One region of the Paenarthrobacter sp. NPDC089988 genome, then DNA from elsewhere that is predicted to be linked to it. Evidence: riboswitches for the same ligand, from Rfam matches in the RefSeq annotation. Region 1 holds a riboswitch; each other region holds the start of a gene.
What was found. Region 1 has a riboswitch for cyclic di-AMP ahead of ACIPV6_RS09500 (hypothetical protein). Riboswitches for the same ligand answer to the same signal wherever they lie in the genome.
Positions count from the first base shown of each region.

Region 2: another riboswitch for cyclic di-AMP. It lies ahead of ACIPV6_RS14005 (C40 family peptidase); the one in region 1 lies ahead of ACIPV6_RS09500 (hypothetical protein).
Region 3: another riboswitch for cyclic di-AMP. It lies ahead of ACIPV6_RS06625 (NlpC/P60 family protein); the one in region 1 lies ahead of ACIPV6_RS09500 (hypothetical protein).

Region 1 is NZ_JBIVGD010000006.1:65,167-69,719, reverse strand. It holds gene ACIPV6_RS09505 (ATP-binding protein) at 1-1,246, shown strand, start outside; cyclic di-AMP (ydaO/yuaA leader) riboswitch at 1,355-1,538, shown strand; gene ACIPV6_RS09500 (hypothetical protein) at 1,542-2,381, shown strand; gene ACIPV6_RS09495 (glycosyltransferase) at 2,553-3,896, shown strand; gene ACIPV6_RS09490 (ArnT family glycosyltransferase) at 3,893-4,553, shown strand, end outside.
Region 2 is NZ_JBIVGD010000011.1:37,400-41,952, reverse strand. It holds gene ACIPV6_RS14010 (NlpC/P60 family protein) at 100-864, opposite strand; gene ACIPV6_RS14005 (C40 family peptidase) at 961-1,656, opposite strand; cyclic di-AMP (ydaO/yuaA leader) riboswitch at 1,712-1,870, opposite strand; gene ACIPV6_RS14000 (M23 family metallopeptidase) at 2,017-2,847, opposite strand; cyclic di-AMP (ydaO/yuaA leader) riboswitch at 2,852-3,092, opposite strand; gene ACIPV6_RS13995 (metal-dependent transcriptional regulator) at 3,323-4,018, opposite strand; gene serC (phosphoserine transaminase) at 4,318-4,553, shown strand, end outside.
Region 3 is NZ_JBIVGD010000003.1:263,295-267,847, reverse strand. It holds gene hutG (formimidoylglutamase) at 1-251, opposite strand, end outside; gene ACIPV6_RS06635 (NCS2 family permease) at 410-1,852, opposite strand; gene ACIPV6_RS06630 (copper resistance protein CopC) at 1,966-2,598, shown strand; cyclic di-AMP (ydaO/yuaA leader) riboswitch at 2,749-2,940, shown strand; gene ACIPV6_RS06625 (NlpC/P60 family protein) at 2,944-3,723, shown strand; gene ACIPV6_RS06620 (FAD-binding protein) at 3,924-4,553, opposite strand, start outside.

The DNA.
Region 1 (4,553 bases):
CCGGCCGGACCCCCTCGAAGCCCGTGGGCAGGGCGCCGGAACCCTGAATGCGCGGATCAGCGGATCGACCGTCAGCAGCGCCGGGCTCATAGATGCCGCCGGAAACCGTGCCACTCTGTCTACCGAAGACAAACAGATCCTGCTGGACCTCCCCCTGGACAACCGACCCGTGGACCGTTCGCTGTCCAACGGCGACTACCGCTTGGTCGCCGTAAAGACGGCCTACGGCGACGTGATCGTGACAGGCCTGCCACTTGCTGACAAGCAGAGCACCCAAGCGTCCCTCGTCTGGACCATGGTGTTCGTGTCACTGGGTGGACTGGTACTGATCGGGCTGGCCGGCACCGTCATTATCCGGCGGACCATGCGGCCGCTGGAGCAACTGTCCGAAGTGGCCACCAAGGTTTCCCGCCTGCCACTCGACGCCGGCGAGGTAGCTCTCGCGGTGCGCGTACCCGCGTCGGCCTCACACCCTGGTACCGAAGTAGGCAGCGTGGGCTATGCCCTCAACCAAATGCTGAACAACGTTGCCAGCGCCCTCGAAGCCAGGCAGGAAAGTGAAACCAAGGTCCGGCAATTCGTTGCCGACGCCTCCCATGAGCTCCGTACGCCCCTCACGGCCATCCGGGGTTACACCGAGATGCTGCGCATGACCGAGAACTTCACCGAGGATGGCCGCAAGTCGCTGGCACGCGTCCAAAGCCAATCGGAACGGATGAGCACTTTGGTGGAGGACTTGCTGCTCCTGGCTCGTTTGGACGAAGGGCAGCCTTTGAAGGTCACGGACGTGGACCTGACGCAGTTGGTCATTGAAACCGTGACTGACGAGAAAGTGATGGCCCCGGACCACGTATGGCAGCTCAAGCTTCCCGACGAACCGATCACGGTCCGTGGAGACGGCACGCAACTTCATCAGGTGCTGGCCAACCTGCTGTCCAACGCCCGCAAGCACACCGATCCGGGCACCACTGTGGTCACCGGCGTCATGCTGAGCGCGGACGGGAGTGCAGTGGTCACCGTGACGGACAACGGGCCAGGCATTCCCGCGGATTTCCAGGGCCGGATCTTCTCCCGATTCGCCCGGGCCGACGCGGCACGTTCGGGGTCGGAGGGCACCTCAGGGCTGGGCTTGTCGATCGTCGAATCGATCGTCGGAGCGCACGGTGGCAGCGTCGAAGTGACCTCCAAACCGGGGCGCACGGAGTTCGCTCTGCGGCTCCCTTCGGTGACCAGTGAACGCGTATAACGAAACCGGCAAGGCGACGCACCGCCGTCGTGATCTCTGTTACCTAAATGTGACTTAAGCAAAATCCTCCTGTACCGTCGAAAGGGTGGGTCGCCCCAAGAGGCCCGCACCCGGGATGCGCCGAGCTCTGCCACTTCCCGGAGTTCCGTTCTCATCGAGGCAGAGACGGGGGACCCAGAGTCTCCGGGCCAGGCATTGCGCCGGCCCTTGGGGTGAAGCCGCTGCTACGCGCGCGGCCGGATGACCTCATCCGAACCCGACAGCTAACTCCGCAGGCGCTGAGAGGTAATCACACATGTCTGAATTCAAGGATCAGACGCGCCATTCCGCGCGTCATCGCGACGAAAACGATGCTCCCCTGACCAAGTCGCAGGCCGTTCTGAAGAACGCCGCGCGCCAGGGCAAGGCCGGCCACCGCATGTCGGTCGTAGCCGGCGTCGTTGCCGCCGCACTCGGCGTCGCTTCGCTGGGACAGGCCGCCAATGCCGCGTTCAACCTGCCGGAACTGAGCCAGGCCGCCCAGACCCAGGCCGCTGCGCAGGTTAGCCCCCAGACCCGCGAAAATGTTGCCGCAGAGGCCGCTGCGCAGGCAGATGCTGCCAAGCAGGACGCCGCGGCCAAGGCAGCAGCTGCGCAGGCCGCCGCCCAGAAGGCCGCTGCGGACAAAGCCGCCGCTGACAAGGCAGCAGCAGAGAAGGCCGCCGCCGACCAGGCTGCCGCAGCACAGGCAGCAGCCGAGAAAGCCGCCGCCGACGCCGCAGCAAAGGCCGCCGCTGACAAGGCGGCAGCAGCAGCTGCAGCCGCCGCCGCTGCCCCCAAGGCAATCGACGATCCCGCAGCAGCCAAGGCCTATGCCGCCAGCATCCTGGCCAACTACGGCTGGGGCCCGGGCGAAATGACCGCCCTCAACACCCTGTGGGAAAAGGAATCCAACTGGCGGACCACTGCCACCAATGCTTCCAGTGGCGCTTACGGCATTGTCCAGTCGCTCCCGGCATCCAAGATGGCATCCGCCGGAGCCGACTGGCAGACCAACTACCAGACCCAGATCAAGTGGGGCCTGAACTACATCAAGGAACGCTACGGTTCGCCGTCCGCAGCCCTTGCCTTCCACTTGGCCAACAACTGGTACTAAGCCCGGAAGCTTTCCGATAGCCGCTCCTGTTCCCGCCGCGCGCAGCAACCCCAACTGCTGCGCACGGCGTGAACGGGGGCGGCTTTCGCATGTCCGGCCGCGCCTCAGTTACACAGTCCCGTCACAGCTTCCGCCTAAAGCCCTCACAATCGGCGGCTCCACTGTGGATGCATGACGCTTATAGATCCAGCCACCAGTGCGCTGCCGAACCCCGCCCATGCGGGGCACTCCGCCGCTCCTGCCTTGCCCCACCGGCAGATGCGGCGCTCTCCCGTGGACACCCGGACCACGGTTCCCGTCCTAGACGTCACCGTTCCCGTCCACAACGAGGAAACAGACCTCGAGGAGTGCCTGCGCCGCCTGCACGGACACCTCGTGGACACTTTCCCGCATTCCTTTCGCATCACGGTGGCGGACAATGCAAGCACGGACAACACCCTGAAGATCGCCGAGCGACTGGCCCGCGAACTCCCCGAGATTGCCGTCATGCGCTTCGAGGAAAAGGGTCGGGGCAACGCCCTCCGCCAGGTCTGGCTCGCGTCGCCTTCTCCCGTGCTGGCCTACATGGATGTGGATCTCTCCACCGACCTCGCCGCCCTGGCCCCACTGCTGGCCCCGCTGATCTCCGGGCACTCGGACTTGGCCATCGGCACCCGGCTTTCCCGCAACTCCCGGGTAGTCCGCGGGCCGAAGCGCGAATTCGTGTCCCGCAGCTACAACGTCCTCCTGCACACCGTCATGGGCGCCCGGTTCTCCGACGCGCAGTGCGGCTTCAAGGCCATCCGCGCTGACGTTGCCCACCAAATCCTCCCGCACACGCTGGACAACGCCTGGTTCTTCGACACCGAACTGCTGGTCCTCGCCGAACGCTGCGGACTCCGCGTCCATGAAGTCCCCGTGGACTGGACCGACGATCCCAACTCAAGCGTCGACGTCGTACGTACCGCACTAGCGGACCTGCGCGGAATGGCGCGCCTGACGCGCGACCTGGTCACCGGGCGCATCCCCGTTCCCGAACTTCGTGCCGCACTGGCCCGCGGACCGCTCCCCGCTTCCTCACGGACCTCCGAGGCCACGCCGCGCACCAGCCTGTTCGGGCAATTGGTTCGCTTCGGATTCATCGGTGCCGTGTCCACCGTGGCCTACCTTGTGATCTTCCTGCTCTGCCGTGGTTTCATGGACCCGCAGCTCGCCAACTTCCTGGCGCTCATCATCACCGCCGTGGCCAACACCGCCGCCAACCGCCGCTTCACGTTCGGCATCCACGGCGGCAACCACGCACGGCACCACTTCGAAGGGCTGATCGTCTTCGGCATCGGCTTGGCGCTCACCTCCGGTGCGCTCGCCCTGGTGCATGGAAGCACGACGCCGGACCGCTGGGTTGAGGTGGCAACCGTGGTTGGGGCGAACCTCACCGCAACGGTGGCCCGGTTCCTGCTGTTCCGGTTGTGGGTGTTCCGCCGCCCGACGCTGGCAGCGACGCCCGACCAGGCCACGGAGGTGGCAGCGAAGTGATCACCGCACTCCAACCGGGCACGGCCACCGCAGCGGAACCCGTGGCCACCCGGCAGACCAAATCACGGTTGCAGCGCTTGGCGTTCGGTCGGCAGGCTCGCTGGGTCCGCCCCTCCGCCGCCGGGCTCATCGTGGCGACAGCCTTCCTCTACCTCTGGAACCTCGCGGCCACGGGCTACGGCAATTCCTTCTACGCCGCCGCCATCCAGGCCGGCACCAAGGACTGGACGGCCTTGTTCTTCGGCTCGCTCGACGCCGGCAACGCCATCACCGTAGACAAGCCACCGGCTTCCCTCTGGATTCCCGCGCTCGTGGGCAGGGTCTTCGGCTTCTCCCCCACCAGCATGCTGGTCCCGGAGGCACTCATGGGAGTGGCCGCCGTCGGGCTTTTGTACCTGGCGGTCAAGCGCGTGGCCGGACCCGCGGCGGGCCTCATCGCCGGTGGCGCACTGGCTCTGACCCCGGTTGCAGCGCTGATGTTCAGGTTCAACAACCCGGACGCCATGCTCACGCTGTGCCTGGTGCTGGCCGCCTACCTGACAACTCGGGCCATCGAGAAGGCGGGTTGGAAGTGGCTTGCCGCGGCCGGTGCCGTTGTTGGGCTGGCGTTCCTGAGCAAGATGCTCCAAGGCTTCCTGATTGTGCCCGGACTGGCGC
Region 2 (4,553 bases), on a different contig from region 1:
GGCGAATGTTCATGTGCGGGCCACCTTGCCTGGCCCTCTGCGGGGGCTTAAAGCGGAACGCCCCGCAGGGATTCCTGCGGGGCGTTCAAAGAATTTGTATCAGCCGTTCACGCGGATGAAGACCGGGCCGGAGCCGACGTTCACGCTGAAGAGTGCGGTGGTGGATCCGTTCCATCCACCGTGCACTGCCATGCCGTTACCGACGTACACGGCGATGTGTGCCATTCCACCGTAACCACCGTTGGCGTAGTACGCGAGGTCGCCCGGCTGCGCTTCGGCGGCGCTGACGGTGCGGCCGAGGGAGAGGTAGCCGGCGGGCCAGTCGTGGAAGTTGATGCCCACAGCGGCCAGCGAGTTGGTTACCAGCATGGTGCAATCCTGGGTCACGCCGAGCTGGGCGTAGGCCGCCGCGGCGATGGCAGCACCGAGGCCACTGGACGCCGCTGGAGCTTTGGCGGCCGTGGCCGGGTTGCTGACGGCCACGGTGGCGCTGGCGCCAGTAGTAGCAGTGGAGCCGGACGCGGCCTTCTTTGCGGGCTTCTCAACGACGGGAGCCGGAGCCTCCACTGTGGTGACGACCGGGCTCTCGTAGGAGATGGCCACGGTGGAATCGGCAGCGATGGTGGACTGAGTGACTGCCTGGACGTCCAGGGCCGTGGTGGCGGTGGACTCACGCTGGACGTTGGTATCGGCGGCGTTCGCAGCAACGCCACTGGTCAAGACCAGTCCTGAAGCGGCAGCGATCACAGCTGCCTGGCGGCCCACGCCACCGGCGTTGTCGCTGACAGCCTTCGCGATCACGGCAAGGGAGCTGGTCTTGGGGGCCTCAGCTCGGTGCCGTGCAACCTTGTGTGCACTGGTCATTTTGATCTCTTTTCGTTTCCGCACGCGGTTGGGGCACGTGCGGTTTGTGGGCAAGCCAGCACTTGGGGGGCATGCTGGCGTACCCCGAACGGGGTTTTAGCGGAGGGTGAAGAATGAAGACGTGCCGGTGGAAGCCACCGAGTGAAGCAAGGTGCCCTGGCTCGGGTTGAGGGCGCTGATCATCATGCCGTTGCCGACGTAGATGCCAACGTGTGCGCCGCCGTTCTGCATGACCAGGTCACCCGGCTGCGGAGTGCTGGTGGCCTTCATGGCAGTCCAGGCGTTGACGCGGGGAATGCTGATGCCGGCCTGGGCGTAGACCCACTGGGTGAAGCCGGAGCAGTCCCAGCCGTTGGGGGTGGTGCCGCCCCAAACGTAAGGGTGGCCGATGCCCGTGTAGGCGATTGCGGCGAGGCCGGAAGCTGCGGCACTGGAGGCCGTTTCCTTGGCGTTTGAAGACTGTGCGGTGAGGGCGCCTGCGGCCTGGCCACCAGTGGTCTGGTTACCAGCGGTCTGCGAGCGCTGGGTGGTCTGCGAAGCGCGCTGGATCTTCGGGGCTTCCCTGGTGGCCACAACGGGGCTCTCGAAGGAAACGGTGGCCGTGGGCTCAGCAGTGACAACCTCGGTGGTGAGGAGTTGCTGCGTGCTCGTCTCGGCCTTGGAAACATCGGTGTCCGCTGCCTGGGCCGGAAGGCCGACGCTGAGGACGAGGCCGGAGGCCGCCGCGAGAACTGCGGCCTGGCGGCCAACGGTTCCGGCATTCGCTGAAACAGCCTTCGAAAGAGTGTTCAACGGGTGAACCGTCTCGGCGCGGTGGCGCGCAGAAGTAGTGCGTGATGACACGTAGGTAGCCTCTCCCAATGCCTGCGAGGTGAGCTGTCGGATTCGGATGGGAGTCATCCGGCCACGCGCTTCGGGAAGCTTTGTGACTTAACCCCAAGGCCTTCTCTCGAAGACCAAAAGTGGTTCCCCCGCCCCTGCCAGACGAATTATGCGAACGGACCCTGAGTGGTGGCAGAGCTAGGCAATCCACTCAAGTGCATCGGCCCCCTAAAAAGCCGATGCGCTTTAGACGGTACAACAGTTGAACACGAATGTCACATTCAGGTCACGGGGTGTGTCGCGAATGCGAGAGACGACCATCGACTTTGCTTAGAGCCAGCCCATGGGGTCCACGACTTCGCCGTTGACCTGGACCTCGAAGTGCAGGTGGCAGCCCGTGGAGGCACCTGTGGTGCCGCTCAGGGCTACGACGTCACCGCGGTTAACAGTCTGGCCAACCTTGACGTTGAACGACGACAGGTGGTTGTACGTGGTTTCAAGGCCATTGCCGTGATCCACCACGACGCGGTTGCCTCCGCCGTACTCGTGCCACCCAGCGAACGTGACCTTCCCGGCCGCTGCAGCGTGGACCTGGGTGCCGCACTGGGCAACGAAGTCCTGGCCGCGGTGGAAGTCGCCGGTGCCGCCGGTCAGAGGACTGACCCGGTATCCGAACGGAGAAGCCGTGGACAGCGTGTCCAGCGGGCTGCCAAGGGTGCCTTTGGAGGAACTGGCCTGGATGCTGCCGACGGACTGGGCGCTGAGCAACTGCTTGAGCTTGCCGTCGGGATCGGCTTTGGTAGCCACCGCCGCACGGCTGAAGTCGATTTTTGCCGATGCTTCCGCGGAAACCTCAGGCTGGCTGCCACCGGAGACGGCAAGGGCAGCTTCTGTTTGGCCCGACTCGGAGGTGGCCATAACGGGGCTTGTGGCTGGCAGACCGACAGTAAGGGCGAGGCCTGTGGCAGCCAGTGCCACTCCGGCTTTCTGCCCTACGCCACTGGCTGCGGCGAAATCGGCAACCTGGCGCAACGGGCTCTTACGGCGGCGCACCTGACGCTGGGTGTCGCGGGGCCGGATCTCCGTTACGACGCGGGCTGGCCGCAGCTCAGCAGCGGGGCCGGACGCGCGTCGGCGGCCCCTGACGTTCTGCGATGTCAAACTCTGTTCCTCTCTAGAAAGCCTGCGAAGTTAGCTGTCGGATTCGGATCAGAGAGTGCAAAGACCCGGCCCGCACGCAGCGCATACGGCACACAGGTATCCCGGAGGAAATTGCGTAAGTAGGCACTGCTGCTGCGGACTTCACCCCAAGGCTGCTTCTTCAGGCAGCCGATGGTGGTTCCCCCGCCTCTGCCAGTAGTGGATAACACCCCTGATCTGCTGGCAGAGCTCGGCTCCAGATCAGGTAACGCTTTGGTATCGGCGCTAGAAGATAACTATAGGGGATTAAGGCCTTCGGTAATAAATTCGTTATCTTCCGGAGCGCCGCTTTACGGGGTGGGCCCTTAGCATCTTTCGGCGGAAACTGCAGGTCACACCGTTGCACCCGATGATCTTAGTGAGATCAGACACTCCGGCCCGGTACCCAGAAGAGGCACCCATCCTTTTTCGGAAAGGTGCCTCGAAAGTCCTACGCTCAGCCAACCGCCACGAAGACGTGGGCTGCAACTTCGGGGGGCAATTCGAGGGCGCCCTCGATGCCGGGGACGCGGACGGAGATGTACTCCCCTACCCGTGCCAACGAGACTGCCGCACCCGGCCGGATCCCGCCTTCATCGAGTTGGGTCAGGAGTTCGGGCTCAACCTGGATGGGTTCGGCCAACCTACTCACCACAACCCGTGAATCCGTGGCATAGCCGTCCATCGCCTGGATGAGGTTGACGTCACCCTTCAAGGAGATCTGGCTGGCCCGCCCACCGAGTGCTTCCAGGCCCGGGATCGGGTTTCCATAGGGCGACTCGGTGGGGTGCTCAAGCAACTCGTAAAGCCGGCGTTCAACCCGCTCACTCATTACGTGCTCCCAGCGGCAGGCCTCGTCATGCACATAGGCCCAGTCCAGGCCGATCACATCGGCCAGGAGGCGCTCGGCCAGACGGTGCTTGCGCATCACCTCGGTGGCCCGCTTCCGGCCAACCTCGGTCAACTCCAGATGGCGGTCATTGGAAACAACCACCAGGCCATCGCGCTCCATGCGGCCGATGGTCTGGGAAACAGTGGGACCGGAATGGCGCAGGCGCTCGGCAATGCGGGCCCGAAGAGCAACGATGTTCTCTTCTTCAAGCTCCAAGATGGTACGAAGATACATCTCAGTGGTATCGATCAGATCCGTCATCCAGCTCAGCTCTCCTCGAACGCAGTTCTCGCGTAGTGTCCACCGTACCGCGTCCAGACGAGGCGGTCGGTCCCGTGGCGCCGCCCCATGACGCTTCCTCCAGCTTAGCTTATTTGGAATTACTCTGAATAATCCTCATCCGCGTTCCTGCGCACCCGGACAGCACCATTCCACGTGGCGGACTATGACAACCGCAGGTTCCTGCCCGCGCGCCGAGTCAGGCAGAATTGGGGTGTCGAAGGAGCAGTTGATGCCACCTGCCACGACCCATCTTTGACCGATACCCATTGGAGCCACCCGTGAGCGACAACAGCATCACCATTCCCGCCGACCTGCTGCCCAAGGACGGACGCTTCGGCGCAGGACCGTCAAAGGTCCGCCCGGAGCAGGTCGAAGCCCTGTCCGCCGCAGCCACCACCATCCTTGGCACGTCCCACCGCCAGGCACCGGTGAAGAACCTCGTGGGCTCGATCCGCGAAGGACTCAGCACTTTCTTCCGCGCCCCGGAGGGCTACGAAGTTGTTCTTGGCATCGG
Region 3 (4,553 bases), on a different contig from region 1:
AAGGCCAGGGGACCCAGCGCGGCACGGATGGCGGCCGGAGCCGCGGCGGCACCCACGCGCCCCTTGTTGCGCTTGACGCCGGCGTCACTGCAGAAGCCAAGCACGACGGCGGGACGCGCGGCGGCTGCTGCGGCCTCCGGAGTATGGGGAGCCACGGCCTGCCACCAGCGGCGGTGTTCGTCGCCGTCGCCATCAAAACGGCCGGTCCACGGCGTGGGGCTGACATCTACGGTGAAGGCGCTGGTTTCCATGCTTAAAGCACACCGGACCCGGACTGCCAAAGCCAGCAGTTCCGGGTCCGGAGTGTCTGAAATACCGGACATCCGTCCCCTCAAAAAACCGCGAGTTGGCATTTGATGACAATGCGGGAGCCTCGGACTGTCATCAAATGCCAACTCGGCGCAGCGACTTACTTGACGCCCAGCAGTTCCTCCACCGTTCCGATGCCGAAGAACAGCAGGAACGCCGCTGCAACAACCCACATCAGGGGGTGCACTTCACGGGCGCGGCCTTGGAAGGTGCGGATCAGGACGTACGAGATAAAGCCTGCCCCGAGGCCGTTGGCGATCGAGTAGGTGAACGGCATGAGGGCGATGGTCAGGAACGCCGGGATGCCCACGCCCCAGTCCTGCCAGTCGATCTTGCCCACCTGGGACACCATCATGAAGCCCACCACCACCAGTGCGGGGGCAACGGCTTCGAACGGAACCAGGTTGATGAGCGGCGTGAAGAACATGGCCACCAGGAACAGCAGGCCGGTCACGATGGACGCCAGCCCGGTCCGCGCACCTTCGCCGATGCCGGCACCGGACTCCACGAAGATCTGGTTGGAGGAGACGGACGCGCCGCCACCAACAATCGCGCCAAGGGCGTCCACCTGGAGCACACGGTCCACGTTGGGGATGTTGCCGTGCTCGTCCACGGTTCCGGCCTCGTTGGCCAGGCCCACCATGGTGCCCATGGCGTCGAAGAAGATGCTGAGCAGGATCACGAAGGCCAGCAGCGCTGCGGCGATGAAGCCAAGATGTTCAAAGGCGCCGAAAGGGTTCGCCTTGCCGATCAAGGACAGGTCCGGCGCGCCCCACTCGGAGAGCGTCGGCGCCACGAGGGACCAGCCGCGGGGGTTGACGTTCTTGCCGTCGAAGCTCGGGCCGATGTGCAGTGTGAATTCCAGGATCGCTGCCAGCGCGGTGGATACGACGATGCCGATCAGGATCGCGCCGCGCACCTTGCGGACCACCAAGGCGATGGTCAGGATCAGGCCGACAGCGAAAACCAGCGTGGGCCAGCCCATGAGCTTGCCGTCCACGCCAAGTCCCAGGGGAACCGTGGTTCCGGCGGCGTCGGGGATGCGCCGGACGAACCCGGCGTTGACGAGTCCGATCAGGGCAATGAACAGGCCGATGCCCACGACGATCGCGGTCTTCAGTGCTTCCGGCACGGCCTTGAATACGGCGGTCCGGAACCCCGTGAGGACCAAGATCAGCATGGTCAGGCCGGACAGGACCACCAGTCCCATCATGTCCGGCCACGTCAGCCCCGGATGCGAAGCGACGGTGACGGCAACGAAGGCATTGACGCCCAGGCCCGTGGCCACGGCGAACGGGTGCTTGGCCCAGGCTCCCATGAGGATGGTGAGGATGCCCGCAACGAACGCGGTGGTGGCAGCGACGGCGGTGAAGCCGAGTGACGCTCCGCTGGAGTCGGCTCCGGAGAGGATCAGGGGGTTCAGGACCACGATGTAGCTCATGGCAAAGAAGGTCGCGAACCCGCCACGGATTTCCCGTGAGTACGTGGAACCACGTTCGGAAATCTTGAAGTAGCGGTCTATGGCAGAACCTTGTTTAAGCATGAAGGTCTCCGGGGATCGGGTGAGTGTGCTCTCAAATCCTATGCCCGCGGCTACGGGGCGCCCGGACGATTCGCCTAGTCTGTAAGGAAGCCAACATTAGGAGAAACCGCCCCATGCGTACCATCCGCCCGCTTCTGGCCGCCGTCGTTGCCGCCCTTGCCTTCGCCTCGGCGGTACTTTTCGGTGCCGCCCCCGCGTCCGCGCACGACGTGGCCGAGTCCACCACTCCGGCCAACGGAGCCACCGTGGCGGCCGTGCCGGCGTCGGTCTCCATCACTTTCAACAACCGTCCGCTGGCGATCGGCTCCGGCATGACGGTCACCGCGGGCGGCGAAAACTGGGCAGACGGGGCCGTCGAAATCATCGACAACCAAGCAGTCCAAAAGTTGCGTCCGGGAGCGCCGGCCGGTGAGTACACCGTGGTGTGGCGCGTCGTCAGCTCCGATTCGCACCCCATTGAGGGCACCTTCAAGTTCACGGCCACCGCGGGAAGCACGACGGCGGCGAGCGGCTCCGCGGGCGCCTCACCGTCCGCTTCGGCCTCGGGAGCGGTGATTCCGAGCGCGGGAACGGCCGCTCCGGGGACCGGCTCCGGCGAGTCGGCTCCGGCCGCTTCCCAGCCCTTCCCTTGGAGCATTGTGGGCCTCGCCGTGGTGGCCGTCGGCCTGGTGGTTTTCCTGGCCGTTACAGCCCGCAGGAAGTTGGCCGCGTCCAACGAGGCTGAGGGCGATAATTCCGCGGAATGACGCGGTTTTCTACATACCTGCGAAAATCTCGAAAGGGTTACCGCGACACGCGCAAAGCGAACTCCTCGTTACTCAAATGTGACTTTGGGGTGATCATCCGTTACGGTAGTACCTGTGCCCGATCCATCTTTGGGGCACTTCCGGCCTGATTGCCTAGCTCTGCCGCAGTCCGGAATCCGTTCGCAGACAAACCTACGGCAGAGACGGGGAACCCATTTTAGGCCGCCATCGAGCGCGCCTTGGGGTGAAGTCACGAGGCTTCCGCTGAACAGCGGGGGATAGTGACCGGGTGACTCCCATCCGAATCCGACAGCTAACCTCGCAGGCATCGGGAGAGGCTTTTTCATGTCTTCACGCATTCTTCGCGGCCGTCGTAAGGCGGACATCGCACGTCCCAATCCGTTCATCTCCATCTCCAAGGCCGTTGCCAGCAATGCTTCCGGCGCTGGCCGCCAGGCAGCCGTCATTGCTGCAGCTTCCGGCCTTGTCCTGACCGGCTCCATTGCCGCCCACGCTGCCGAGACCCCCGCACAGGCTCCGGTCCAGCGCGACTCCAGCCCGGCGACGGTTGCCGAAACCGTTGCGGAGACCCCCAACAAGGTAGTCACCGCAGCTGCAACGGCCACCATCAACTTCGAGCGCCCCGCGGTTTCCTCCGTCGCGGCTCCCGTTATCGAGAAGCCGGCTCCGGTGGCTGCGGCTCCGGCCAAGAAGGCAACCACTACGGCCACCACCGCCAAGGCTACTGTTGCAGCTACCGCGGCTGCCCCCGCCGCCGCGGCCCCTGCAGCAGCAGCACCTGCCGGCAGCGTCAACGCAGCCATGGTTGCCTCGGCTTACGCCCAGATCGGCATCATGCAGGACTGCACCGCCATGGTGGAGCGCGCCCTCGGCTCGGCAGGAATCCCCGTGGGTGACCTCGCTCCGATGCAGTTCATGAACTACGGCAAGGTAGTCAGCGATCCCCAGCCCGGCGACATGATCGTCCAGTCCGGCCACGTTGCCATCTACATCGGCAATGGCCAGGCCATCAGCGGTGGCATCAACGGCAACCAGACCGGCATCCACCCGATCAGCTGGCTGACCGCAACCGGCCCCATCACGTACGTACGCGCTGGCGCCTAAGCTTCACGCTTAAACACCAAGGCCGGCACCTGGGAGAGATTGCTCTCCGGGTGCCGGCCTTTGGCTGTTAAGGGCTTGCTGGGGACTCGGGGTCCCTGGCATGTGGATGCTCGCGACATTTGGCTGCTCGCAGCAGCGGGCATGCCGGTTGGTCAGGCGGCCGAGGTGCCCGTTTCCAGGTGCGGCACTGTGCCGGAGCTTCAGGCGATCGCGATGCCCGGTCCGGCCGGGAGCGCCACCTTCGACGAGATCGCCTGTCCCACGGCCTTCGCTTGCCGCAGCACTTCCTTGGGCGTGGGTGTGATAAGTTCGCCGACGCCAACAAGGTGCATCCCGACCGCCCGCATGGCGGCCACGAGGTTCTGCCCGATCGCGATGCCCAGTTCGGCCAACATCCGGCGCAAGTGGCTCTGGGCGCAGCGCGTCACCACAATGTGGTCCGCCAGAAGGATGCCGCTGGCCGTGTGCACGGCCCACTGGCGGGGTGCTAAGTCGAAGGGTGCTGAGTCGAACGGTGCCGACTCAAAGGGTGCGAGTCCCGCCGTCGCCAGGCCGGGGCCACTGACGCCGGGAGCCGAGAGCCCTGGCACGGCCCGCTCGCCAAGCTGCAGGCCCTGGTTGGCTCCCAGGAAATCCAGGCGCACCGCCTTGGTGGTGCTCCGCACGTCGAGCTGATGGCTGGCTGCGTAGTTCCGCAAGTGCCGGAGGATCTGGTTGCGTTCCAGCATGGCCGCGGGGTCGGCAGCGTCGCAGCGCTGCAGCATTCCCGTGTGGACGGAGGGACCGGATGTGGACAGGGATCCAAACCCATCCACAACAATTGAGCCAAC